2 regions of the Pseudonocardia sp. SID8383 genome follow, and region 1 is predicted to be linked to the other one. Evidence: riboswitches for the same ligand, from Rfam matches in the RefSeq annotation. Region 1 holds a riboswitch; the other holds the start of a gene.
The links. Region 1 has a riboswitch for S-adenosylmethionine ahead of thrC (threonine synthase). Riboswitches for the same ligand answer to the same signal wherever they lie in the genome.

Region 2: linked by a shared signal. The riboswitch ahead of GTW08_RS32920 (putative leader peptide) and the one ahead of thrC (threonine synthase) in region 1 are both predicted to bind S-adenosylmethionine.

The regions. Positions count from the first base shown of each region.
Region 1 covers NZ_WWFY01000716.1:371-4,311, reverse strand. Annotated here, with positions in the region: partial or broken gene holA (DNA polymerase III subunit delta) at 1-632, opposite strand, end outside; SAM riboswitch class I at 773-926, shown strand; gene thrC (threonine synthase) at 933-2,201, shown strand; partial or broken gene GTW08_RS31950 (ComEC/Rec2 family competence protein) at 2,442-3,941, opposite strand, start outside.
Region 2 covers NZ_WWFY01000339.1:2,924-11,646, forward strand. Annotated here, with positions in the region: gene GTW08_RS08075 (ABC transporter permease) at 270-1,145, opposite strand; gene GTW08_RS08080 (ABC transporter ATP-binding protein) at 1,156-1,956, opposite strand; gene GTW08_RS08085 (ABC transporter substrate-binding protein) at 1,985-3,079, opposite strand; SAM riboswitch class I at 3,651-3,746, shown strand; gene GTW08_RS32920 (putative leader peptide) at 3,752-3,850, shown strand; gene GTW08_RS08090 (LLM class flavin-dependent oxidoreductase) at 3,971-5,236, shown strand; gene GTW08_RS08095 (NtaA/DmoA family FMN-dependent monooxygenase) at 5,233-6,612, shown strand; gene GTW08_RS08100 (ABC transporter substrate-binding protein) at 6,609-8,240, shown strand; gene GTW08_RS08105 (ABC transporter permease) at 8,237-8,723, shown strand, end outside.

The DNA of each region.
Region 1 (3,941 bases):
TCCCCCGCGACCGCCGCGTCGGCCACCGCGAAGCCCGAGGACTCGGCCCGGCCGCGGTGGTAGCGCCGCACCCCGGCCTCCTCCACGGCGCCGCCGGTGTCCGCGACGAGCTGCCCGGCCGCGGCCGCCAGCTCCCGCAGGTCCGACCCGACCGCCTCGACCAGCACCGCGAGCGCCCCGGGCGTGATCGTGCCGCCGTGGCGGCGGACCTCGTCGCGCACGAAGTCCGACCGCTCGTCGGCGCGGGTGATGCGGTTGCAGGTGACGGTGTGCGCCCCGGCCTTGCGCATCAGGTCCAGGACCGCCTTGCCCTTCGCTCCCCCGGCGTGCTGGACCACGAGCACGATCCCGTCGGCCGGGTCCTTCACGTAGTCGGCGATGGCGGCGGTCATGTCCTTGTTCGCGTCCTGACCGTGGGTGAGCACGATCACCCTGCCCTCCGCGAAGAGCGAGGGGCTGAGGTGCCCGGCGAGCTCGCCGGGTGCCACCTCGGAGGTGCGGAAGCGGCGCAGCTCGGTCTCCGGATCGCGCTGCCGGGCGCGTCGGACCAGGTCGGACACCGCCCGCTCGGCCAGGAACTCCTCGTCCCCGACGACCAGCTGCAGCGGGCCCGGTTCGCTCGTGCTGCTCACACCCCCATGGTGGCCCACACCTCCGACAACGGGTGAGTCGCGTCCCGACCGGAGAACGTCGCCTGGCGGTGGGGTGTCCCGCTCGCGTACGGTCGTCGTCGATTCCGGCGCCCGGCGTCCGGAGCACCACAACCGCATATGGCTCATCCAGAGGGGCAGAGGGAACGGCCCGTTGAAGCCCCGGCAACCGGCGTCGCACGACGATCCGCCCAGACCTGCGCATTCCGCGTGGCGAGGACGTCGACGAACACGGTGCCAATTCCGGCCCGCCACATCCGGCGGGACAGATGAGGAGATCTCGTGACTCTCACTGCTGCGCCCGAAACCACCTCCGCCTACGACCTCGGCTCCGCGCGCGCTCTCGCGTGCCGCGAGTGCCGCCACGAGATCCCGCTCGCCGCGGAGTTCGCGTGCCCGCGCTGTTTCGGCCCCCTCGAAGTCGCCTACGAGTTCCCGACGGTCACCCGCGCCTCCATCGAGGCCGGGCCGAAGTCGATCTGGCGCTACAAGGACCTGCTGCCGGTCCCGTCGACCGTCGAGCAGCATGCGAACACCGAGCCCGGCCTGACCCGGCTGATCGAGGCCGACAACCTGGCCCGCGCGCTCGGCGTCCGCAAGATCTGGATCAAGGACGACACGGGCAACCCGACGCACTCGTTCAAGGACCGCGTCGTCGCCGTCGCACTCGCCGCCGCCCGTGAGCTCGGCTTCTCGGTGCTGTGCTGCCCCTCGACGGGCAACCTGGCCAACGCCGTCGCCGCCGCGGCCGCCCGTGCCGGCTGGGACTCGGTCGTGCTGATCCCGTCCTCGCTGGAGCAGGCGAAGATCGTCACCACCGCCGTCTACGGCGGCACCCTGCTCGCCGTCGACGGCAACTACGACGACGTCAACCGGCTCGCCACCGAGCTGGCCGCCGAGCACGAGGACTGGGCGTTCGTGAACGTCAACGTCCGGCCGTACTACGCCGAGGGCTCGAAGACCCTGGGCTACGAGGTCGCCGAGCAGCTCGGCTGGCGGCTCCCGCAGCAGGTCGTGGTCCCGGTGGCGTCCGGCTCCCAGCTCACCAAGATCGACAAGGGGTTCACCGAGCTCGGCACCCTGGGTCTGGTCGAGCCCACCCCGTACACCGTGTTCGGCGCCCAGGCCACCGGCTGCTCACCGGTCGCGCGGGCCTTCGAGGCCGGCCACGACGTGATCCAGCCGCAGAAGCCGGACACCATCGCGCGCTCGCTGGCGATCGGGAACCCGGCCGACGGTCCGTACGTCCTCGACTCGGTGCGCCGTACCGGCGGCTCGGTGGGGCACGTGTCCGACGAGGAGGTCGTCGCCGGCATTCGGCTCCTGGCCCGCACCGAGGGCGTGTTCGCCGAGACCGCGGGCGGGGTCACCATCGCGACCACCAGGAAGCTGCTCGAGGCCGGGGCACTCGACCCCGACGCCGAGACCGTCCTCATGATCACCGGAGACGGCCTCAAGACCCTCGACGCCGTCTCCGGCGAGGTCGGCCCGACGGCGACCGTGCCGTCGACGTCCGCCGCGGTCCGCGAGGCGCTGGCGAACCGAGGCTGACCGGCCCCGCCAGCCGGGCGCCGGACGGGGGTCGCCCCGCGCGACCACCGTCAGCCCGGCCGGGTCGTCGCCGGTCAGGGCCAGGTCGCCGGACCGGTCGGTGCGTGCGACGACGATCCCCGCCCCGGCGAGCCGGTCCACCAGCTCCGCGTTGGGGTGCCGGTAGCTGTTGCCGTTTCCGACGCTGATCACCGCCGCCCGCGGCGCGACGGCCGTGATCAGCCGCGGGACCACCTTGCGGGACCCGTGGTGGGGCATCTTCAGCACGTCCGCCCGCAGGTCGGCCCCGGAGTCGAGCAGGTCGTCCTGGGCGACCAGCTCGGCGTCGCCGGTCAGCAGGATCGTCGCGGCCGGGGTGGTCGCGCGCAGCAGCAGCGAGATGTCGTTGACCGCCGTCCCGTCGCTGCCGTCGACCGTCAGGGGCGGGTGGACCGGACCGAGGACCTGCAGGCGCAGCTCCGGCCAGCCCAGCGCCATCCCGCGCGCGAGCCCCACCACCGGGGCACCGGCCTCCTCGGCACGCCGGGTGATGTCACGCAGCCCGGACGCCGGCTCCCGTACCGGCCCGACGGCGATGCCGCCCGCGGCGCGGCCACGCAGCGCGCCGGCGAGTCCGCCGTCGTGGTCGGCGTGGAAATGGGTGATCACCACGAGCTCCAGGACCCGGACGCCGAGCCGGTCCAGGCAGGTGTCGACGGCGTCGTCGGTCGGCCCGGTGTCGACCAGGACGGCGTGCCCGGGGGTACCGGTGGCGAGGACGAGCGCGTCGCCCTGACCGACGTCGCAGGCCACCATCCGCCACCCGGCGGGCGGCCATCCGGGCGGCGCGAACCGGGTCGGGACGAGGACGACGAGCAGCCCGACCAGCAGGGCCAGCAACAGCGCCCGCAGCCGGGGCACCCGGCCCATCGCCAGTAGCACGACCAGCACCCCGGTGAGCAGCAGCGCGCCGCCCGCCCCCGCGGGCCACGGCACGGTGGCACCGGGCACCGCGGCGGCCCGGTCCCCGACCACCACCAGCCACCACACGAACGGTCCCGCCAGCCAGGCGCAGCACCATGCGGCGGCCGGGCTCACCGCGGACAGCACCGCACCGAGCACGCCCAGCACCGTCGCGGGGGCGACGGCGGGCGCCGCGAGCAGGTTCGCCACCACGGTGACCAGCCCGACTCCCCCGTTGAGCCCGGCGATCACCGGCGCGGTGGCCAGGGCCGCGGCGACCGGGACGACCAGTGCCTCGGCCGGTCCGGACGGCAGCCCGCGCCGTCGCAACGCCGCCGTCCAGCCCGGGCCGAGCAGGACCAGTGCACCGGTGGCGACGACGGAGAGCACGAACCCGGCGTCGACGGCCAGGTCGGGGGCGGCCAGCAGCAGGCCGAGCACGGCCACCGCCAGCGCGGGCACCGCCGACCGGGCGCGGCCGGCCGCGAACGCGATCAGCACCACCCCGCCCATGACCGCCGCCCGCAGTACCGACGGTGACGGCCGGGCCAGCACGACGAACCCGACCAGGGCCAGCATCGCGGCCGCGGCCGCGATCCGCGGGTCGGTCCGGAACAGGCGCAGGAGGAGCAGCACCGCCCCGGTGATGATCGCGACGTTGGCCCCGGAGACGGCGGTGAGATGCGCGAGCCCGGCGGTGCGGAAGTCCTGCTCGGTCTCGGCGAGCTGGGCGCGGGTGTCCCCGATCGCGAGCCCGGGCAGCAGTCCCGCGGGTGCCTCGGGCAGCGCGGAGACCGC
Region 2 (8,723 bases), on a different contig from region 1:
GGAGCGACCCGTCAGGAGCGACAGAGCGCCGAGGCGACGCGCGCGAGGTCGACGTGCGCGCGTGTCGTCAGCGGAACCGGAACGGTCATGGAAGAACCGTAACCCGTCCGCGGCATAAACCCAACCCTCGGAGTTGGGATTGCGGTCACCAGGTTTCGCCTGGTGGGACGGGGTGTCCGGGCACGTCCGGACACCCCGTGGACGGCCGAGCGGGCCGGACGCACCCGTGGCGGGCGCGTCCGGCCCGCTCGGGCGTCGCGGGGTGGGGGTCAGACGGTCAGTGCGAGCCCCCGGGCGCGCAGCACCCGTCGCTCCAGCGGGCGGAAGACCAGCAGCTCGACCCCGATGCCGACGATGAGGATCAGCAGGATCGCGGCGAACACCTGCACGATGTCGTTCACGTCGGCGCCGTTCTTCAGGTAGGCGCCCAGCCCGACCCCGAGCGCGGGTCCGGCCGCGATGATCTCCGCGGCCATCAGCGAGCGCCAGGAGAACGCCCAGCCCTGCTTGCAGCCGGCGAGGTAGCCGGGCAGCGCCGCGGGGAGCAGGACGTAGCGGGCCATCTGGTAGCCCGTCGCGCCCAGGACCTGGCCGGCCCGGGGCAGGATCGGCGGCACCTGGTCGATGCCCGCGACCAGGCCGTTCGCGATCGAGGGCACCGAGCCGAGCAGGACGACGAAGAAGATCGTGGTGTTGGTCAGCCCGAACCACAGCACCGCGGCCGGCACCCAGGCCACCGACGGCAGCGACTGGAGACCGGTGAGCAGCGGCCCGATCGCCGCACGGACCAGCGGCACCTTGGCGACGACCACGCCGAGCGGGGTGGCGATCGCCAGGGCGAGCAGGAAGCCGAGCGCGGCCCGGCTGATCGAGGTCCACAGGATCGACCAGATCTCGCCGCTGACGACGGTCTCGCCGAACGCCTCGGCCACCGCGCCCGGGGCGGGCAGCTGGTACTCGGGCGTGACCGCCGAGGCCCAGACGATCTGCCAGACCACCACGATCGCCACGAGCGCGACGATCGGCGGCAGCCAGATCCGCAGGAACCGCTTCCACCACGGCGTCGTCCGTTCGACGGGGGTGTCGAGCGCGTCGAGCCCGGCGACGGCGGCCGCGGAGTCGCGGTCGTCGTCGACGACGGTCATCGAGGACTCCTCACGCGGCATGGCTGGTGATCACCGCCCGCAGCCGTCCGGTGATGTCGTCGTGCAGCTCGGCCTGGGCCTCGGCGTCGTGACCGCCGGCGGGCACCGTCCACTCGCGGACGACGGTCCCCGGCCGCGACGACAGCAGCACGACCCGCTCGGCCAGCCGGACGGCCTCGCGGACGTCGTGGGTGACGAACACGATCGTCGTCCCGGTGGCCCGCCAGACCCGCAGCAGCTCGCCCTGCAGGACGTCGCGGGTGATGGCGTCGAGCGCGGCGAACGGCTCGTCCATCAGCAGCAGCCCCCCGGCGCCGTGGGTGTCGCCGAGGCCGGTGGCCGCGGCCAGGGCGCGGGCCAGCGACACGCGCTGGCGCATGCCGCCGGACAGCTCGTGCGGACGCTTGTCGCCCAGGCCCTCCAGCCGTACCAGGGTGAGCAGCTCCTCGGCCCGCTCACGCCGGGCCGACCGGCCGTGCCCGGCGAGCTTGAGGGGCAGCTCGACGTTGCGCAGCGCGGTCAGCCACGGCATGAGCGCGGCCTCCTGGAACATGAACGACGGCCGCGCCGACCCGACCCGGACCGCGCCCGCGGTGGGCTCGTCGAGCCCGGCGAGCAGGTTCAGCAGCGTCGACTTGCCGCAGCCGGACGCGCCGAGCACGCAGAGGAACTCGCCGTCGCCGACCTGCAGGTCGATCCCGTTGAGCGCGGTCACGGCCCCGGTGCCGGTGCCGAAGGTCTTGGCGACCCCGGACAGCTCCACGGCGGTGCCGCGGGTCCTCGGGCGCCGGGTGGTCAGGTCGACGGTCATCGGTGGTTCCCCTCGTCGATCGGAAAGGTCAGTTCGCGGCGGCGAGACCGGCCGGGTCCACGGCGGCCTCCCCGGAGCCGGTCCGGACCGCGTCGACCGCGGCCGGGTCGAGGAAGCCGGTCAGGTTCGCCTCGCTCTTCGCGATGCCCGCCGTGACCGAGTCCTTCGCCAGCTGCGGGAAGGTCGAGGCGAGCGGGTCGGAGTCGAAGGACAGCTCGGTGAAGGCGCGGTCGAGGATGTTCGCCGCCAGCGGCTTGCCGGTGATCTCGCCGATCGCCTCGTTGGAGACGGTCTTCGCCTGCGCGGGGTTGTCGCGGATGAGGGCGATGGCCTTCTGCTCGCCGCGCAGGATCGCCTCGACGGTCTGCGGGTGCTGCTGGAGGAACTCGGTCCGGACGATGACGACGGTCGTCGGGAACTTCCCGCCGGGCCACAGGGACTTCTCGTCGACCAGGACCTTCGCCCCGGCGTCGACCAGGCGGGAGCTCCACGGCTCGGGCAGCCAGCCGCCGGCGACCTTGCCCTGCTTGAACAGGTCGAGGGTCTGCGGGTTCTCGATGTTCTGCACGGTCACCGCGTCCGGGCCCTGCCCGATCGGGAGCTTGTTGTCCGACAGCCAGGTCTTCAGCGCGATGTCCTGGGTGTTGCCCAGCTGCGGGGTCGCGATGATCTTGCCCTTGAGCTGCTCGGGCGAGGTGATGTCCGGGCTGGTCACCAGCTGGGCGCCGGCCGAGGTGGAGCCCGCGACGAGGCGCACGGCCTCGCCGTTCGACTTCGTGAAGGCGTTGATCGCCGGGCCGGAACCGATGAACGCGACGTCGATCGAGCCGCCGAGCAGGGCGTTGACCTGGTCCGGGCCGGCGTTGAACGTCTGGGTGGTGAGCTTCGTGCTCCCCAGCTCGGCGGCGAACAGGCCCTGCTTCACCCCGACCAGCGCGGGGGCGTGGGTGATGTTCGGGAAGTAGCCGAGGCGGACCTCGGTCGCGGGGGAGGTGGCGCCCGCGGCGGTGGTGCTCTCGTCGGCGCGGGAGCAGCCGGCCAGCAGCCCGAGCGCGGTGAGCAGCGCGAGCAGGACGGCGGCGGTGCGCGCCCGGGATCCGGGGCGCAGGACGTGCGGGGACATCGCGGGACGGGGTCCTTCCGTGGGGGCGGCGGGCGGTCGGGGACGACCGCTGCGCGCCGGGGCCGGCCGGCCCTGAGAGGGCGTGCCGGGGTACGGGACGGGTGGCGGGCCGGAGTGGTGTCCGGCGGGCGATTCCCGGTCCGGCGGGTGCCTCGCACGCCGGGGGCGTGGCGTTACGGCCCGCGGGACGGGAGACCGGTCAGCGACAGAGTTCGCTGTAGGCGGGGGCGCGCCGGCTCGGCCAGAACGGCTCCAGGCCGGTCGGGCGCACCGGCACCGCGCTCCGCGCGGCACGGGTCGGCTGGTGGGGGGCGGGCTCGGTCACGCCCCGTACGAACCGGTCGGGGCGCGAGGGCCTCCGTCGGCTCGTCGTCACCCGACCAGGGTGCGCGGTGGTCACCTCTCCGGACAACCCGGAGTCCACCAACCAGGAACGGCCGCGGGCTGTCCGGACACCTTTCGCGGCATCCGGGTGATGATTCCGCAGCTCGGGAGGCCTGCTGCGGTACGGGTCACTCGATCGCGATGCGGGTTGACACCGTCGGGCACCGGATACCTACAGTCGGATCGCACACCATCCGGAGCGGCCGAGAGACCCGGCTCGACGACGCCGCAGCAACCCCCCGCAGCACGCGGGTGCGGGTGCTCCAGCCGGGTTCGATGGAGGACACCATGCGGTCGATCGCGGAGCAGGTGCGCGGCGCGCACCACCCCCGGTACCGGCGGCACGTCGACCTGATGCGGGTGGCCGGCGCCGCCTGTCGGGGCTGACCCCGCCCCGTCCGCGCTGCGCGCCGCCCCTCGGCGCCGCCGTCGGCGGTGGCCGTCGGAGTCCCGTGACGTCCCACACCGTTCCGTCGCACCCCCGTGCGACGAGGAAGCGATGCCCTCATGTCCACATCGGACACATCAGGCCGGCCGCTGCACCTGGCCGTCGCCCTCGACGGCGCCGGCTGGCACCCCGCCGCCTGGCGCGACCCCGCCGCGCACCCCCGTGCGCTGTTCACCGCCCGCTACTGGACCGACCTGGCCCGCACCGCCGAGCGCGGGCTGCTGGACCTGGTGACGATCGAGGACGCACTCGGCCTGCAGTCCGGGGATCACCTGAGCGGCGCCGACCGGCGCACCGACCGGGTGCAGGGACGCCTCGACGCCTCGCTGGTCGCCGCCTTCCTCGCCCCGACGACGTCGCGGATCGGTCTGGTCCCGACCGTCACCACCACCCACACCGAGCCGTTCCACGTCGCGTCCGCGCTGTCGACGCTCGACCACGACAGCCACGGCCGCGCCGGGTGGCGGGTGCAGACCTCGGTCCGCGCCGACGAGGCCGCCCACTTCGGGCGCCGCACCGTCCCCGGGGTCCGCCGCGAGGACCTGGGCACCCCGGCCGGGCGCGAGCTCGTCGCCGAGCTGTTCGGCGAGGCCGCCGACGCCGTCGAGGTCGTGCGCAGGCTCTGGGACTCCTGGGAGGACGATGCCGAGATCCGCGACGCGCTGACCGGGCGTTTCGTCGACCGGGACCGGCTGCACCGGGTCGACTTCGCCGGGGAGCACTTCGGCGTCGCCGGGCCGTCGATCGTGCCGCGCCCGCCGCAGGGCCAGCCGCTGGTCGTGTCGCTGGCGCACGGCTACGACCCGGCGCTGCTCGCCGCCCGCGTCGGCGACGTCGTGTTCACCAACCCGCACGACGCCGACGACGCCGCCCGCATCGTCGCCCAGGTCCGGGCCGCCGAGGCCGCCGTGGGCCGCACCGCACCGCCGCTGCGGGTCCTCGGCGACGTCGTCGTGGTCCTGGAGGCGACCGAACGCGCCGCCCGCGACCGGCTCGCCCGCCTCGACGCCCTCGACCCGCTCTCCTCCGACGCCGCCGTCCTCGCCACCACCCCGGCCGGGCTCGCCGACACCCTGCTGTCCTGGCGCCGTGCCGGCCTCGACGGCTACCGCCTGCGCCCGGCCGTCCTCCCGACCGACCTCGACGCCGTCGTCGACGGCCTGGTGCCCGAGCTGCAGGCGCGCGGCGCCTTCCGCACCGCCTACGGCGAGACCACCCTGCGCGCGCGGTTCGGCCTGACCCGCCCGGTCAGCCGCTACGCCGCGGGCGCCCGGGTCGACGCCGTGACCGCGTTCAACCCCGCACTCTCCGGAGCGACCGCATGACCAGGACCGGCAGGAAGCAGATCGTGCTCGGCGCCTACTTCCCGGGCGTCAACCACGACACCGTCTGGAGCGACCCCGCCTCCGGCAGCCACATCGACTGGGAGTCCTTCGAGCACTGGGCGCGCACCGCCGAGCGCGGGAAGCTCGACCTGCTGTTCCTCGCCGAGGGGCTGCGCCTGCGCACCCGCGGCGGCGAGGTCTTCGACCAGGACGTCGTCGGACGCCCGGACACCTTCACCGTGCTCGCCGCGCTGGCCGCGGTCACCGGGCACATCGGTCTGGCCGGGACGATCAACTCGACCTTCAACGAGCCCTACGAGCTGGCCCGGAAGTTCGCGACGCTGGACATCCTCTCCGGCGGGCGCGCGGCGTGGAACGTCTTGACCAGCTCCGACGCCCCCACCGGCGAGAACTTCCGCCGCGGTGCCTACCTCGGCCACCACCAGCGCTACGAGCGCGCCGGGGAGACCCTCGCCGCGGTCCGCGCGCTCTGGGACTCCTGGGGTTCCGACGCCGTCGTCGCCGACCCCGCGTCGGGCACCTTCCTGCGCGACGGCCACGTCGGCGACTTCGCGGTCGCGGGCAACCAGTTCGACATCGCCGGGCGCTTCACCACCCCGCACAGCCCGCAGGGCCACCCGGTGGTGCTGCAGGCCGGCGAGTCCCCGGCCGGTCGCGACTTCGCCGCCGCGTCCGCCGACGCGATCTTCTCCCGGTACCAGAAGTTCGACGAGGCCCGCGCCTTCTACGACGACGTCAAGGCCCGGGTCCGCAAGGCCGGCCGGGACCCCGACGAGGTGCGGATCCTGCCCAGCGCCGGCGTCGTGCTCGGCGACACCGACGCCGAGGCCCGCGAGCGTCACGAGCACATTCACGACCGGCAGGTCGACCCGTGGACCTCGATCGTGCTGGCCGAGATGGTCTGGAACCGCGACCTGTCCGGCTACGACCCGGACGGACCGCTGCCCGACGTCGAGCCCACCCCCGAGGCCCCGACGTGGATCGAGGGCCGGGCCCCGCTGACCCAGGACGCGCACGCGACCGTCGCCGCCTGGCGCGAGCTCGCGCAGGCCCACGGGTACTCGCTGCGCGAGACGGTCAAGCACGTCTTCGACCGCGCGGTGTTCGTCGGGACCCCGGAGCACGTGGCCGACGAGATCGACCGCTACGTGCAGAACGACGCCTCCGACGGGTTCATCCTCGGCTCCCACGTCAGCCCGTCCGGGCTCGACGAGGTCGTCGACCGGGTCGTGCCGATCCTGCAGGAGCGCGGGGTGTTCCGGACCGACTACACCCCGGGCGCCACGCTGCGGGAGAACCTCGGGCTCGCGCACCCGTCGCGTTTCGGCGAGCGCCGTGCGGCGGTGGCGTCGTGAGGCGCCGGTTCCGGCTGTGGCGGGACCTGCCCGCCGGCCGCTCGGCCGTGCTGCTCGCCGCCACCGCGCTCACCCTGACCGCCTGCGGCTCCGGCGCCGGTGGCGCCGCCGCCGACGCGGGCCCGCCGCAGCCGGGCGGGACGCTGGTGTTCGCGGTGTCCTCGGACCAGGGCTGCGCCGACCCGCAGCAGGTGCAGAGCAACGACTCGATTTACTCGCTGCGCCAGGTCGTCGACTCGCTCACCGACCAGGACCCGTCCACCGGCGCGATCGTGCCCTGGCTGGCGACCCGCTGGTCGTCGAACGCCGACGCCACCGCCTGGACGTTCACCCTGCGCCCCGGCGCCACCTTCTCCGACGGCGCGCCCGTCGACGCGGCCGCGGTGAAGACGAACCTCGACCGGGCGGTGCAGCTGGGCGCCCGCGGCAGCCTCCCCAAGGGCTACCTGGCCGGGTACACCGGCACCGACGTCACGAGCCCCACCGAGTTCACCGTCCGGTTCTCCAAGCCCAACGTGCAGTTCCTGCAGGGCACCTCCACCCACAGCCTCGGCCTGCTCTCCCCGGCCAGCGCCGTCCGCTCCGACGACGAGCGCTGCGCCGGCGTCGTCGGCTCCGGTCCGTTCACCCTCGAGCGCTACGCCAAGAACGACGTCACCGTGCTCGTGAAGCGGGCCGGCTACGACTGGGGCTCGCAGCTGTTCACCCACCCCGGCGAGGCCTGGCTCGACCGGGCCGAGTTCCGCGTCGTCCCCGAGTCCGGGGTGCGGGCGGGCAGCGTGCAGTCCGGCGAGGTCGACGCGATCGCGAGCGTCGGCCAGCAGGACGAGGCCCCGCTCACCGGGGCCGGGGTCCAGCTCCCGGCCCGGCCGAACCCGGGCCTGCCGTTCGGGATCACGTTCAACCAGGGCACCCCGCTCGGCGCCGACGCCGCCGTCCGCGAGGCGGTGAGCCGGGGCATCGACCGCAACGAGGTCGTCGCCGCGGTCTACCCGACCCAGACGCGGGCGGCGACGAGCCCGCTGTCGTCGACGACGCCGTCCTACGCCGACCAGTCCGCGCTCGTCGGCTACGACCCGGCCGCCGCGACCGCCGCGCTCGACCGCGCCGGGTGGGTGCCCGGCCCGGACGGCATCCGCGCCAAGGGCGGGCAGCGCCTGACCGTGCCGCTGACGTTCGCCCAGAACATCGGCACCACCAAGCCCGCGCTGGAGCTGATCCAGCAGCAGCTGCGCCGGATCGGGATCGACGTGGCGCTCCGCGAGATCCAGATCGCCGAGACCCAGGCCGTCCTCGACGGCGGGGACTTCGTCGCCGCGTGGGGCAACCTGACCCGGGCCGACCCGGACATCCTGCGGTCGACCTACGGCACCGACGGGACCAACCGCTACCGGCTGCCCGCCGGGCCGCTGCAGGCCCCGCTGGCGGAGCAGGCCGCCACGGTCGACCCGGCGCGACGCGCGGCACTCGCCGGGCAGGCGCAGAAGCTGCTCGCCGAGCGGTTCGACACCGCGCCCGTCGTCGAGCTCACCACCGTGCTCGGCGTCGGCCCGGACGCCCACGGCGTCGCGTTCGACGCGTCCTCGCGCATCCAGCTGCACGACGCCTGGAAGTCCGACGCGCGATGACCGTCCCCTACCTGCTGCGCCGCCTCGGGCTCGCCGCCGTCGTGCTGTGGGCGGCGTGGACGGTCAGCTTCATCGTGCTCTACCTGCTGCCCGGCGACCCGGTCGCGACCATGGCCTCGGGCGACGGCGAGCCGGTGTCGCCGTCCGAGCTGGACGCCCTGCGTGCCCGCTACGGCCTCGACCAGCCGCTGCCGGTGCAGTACGTGACGAAGCTCTGGGCGGCGCTGCACGGCGACCTCGGCACGTCGTTCGCCAGCGGGCAGGACGTGCGGACCGCGGTCGCGCAGGCCCTACCCCCGACCCTGCAGATCGCCGCCGCCGGGCTGCTCGTCGCCGTCGTCGGCGGCACCGCGGTCGCGCTCGCCGCGACCTGGGCCCGGACGCCGTGGCTGCGGCAGGTGCTGGCGTCGCTGCCGTCGCTGGCCGTGTCGCTGCCGGTGTTCTGGGTCGGGCTGATGCTGGTGCAGCTGTTCTCGTTCTCCT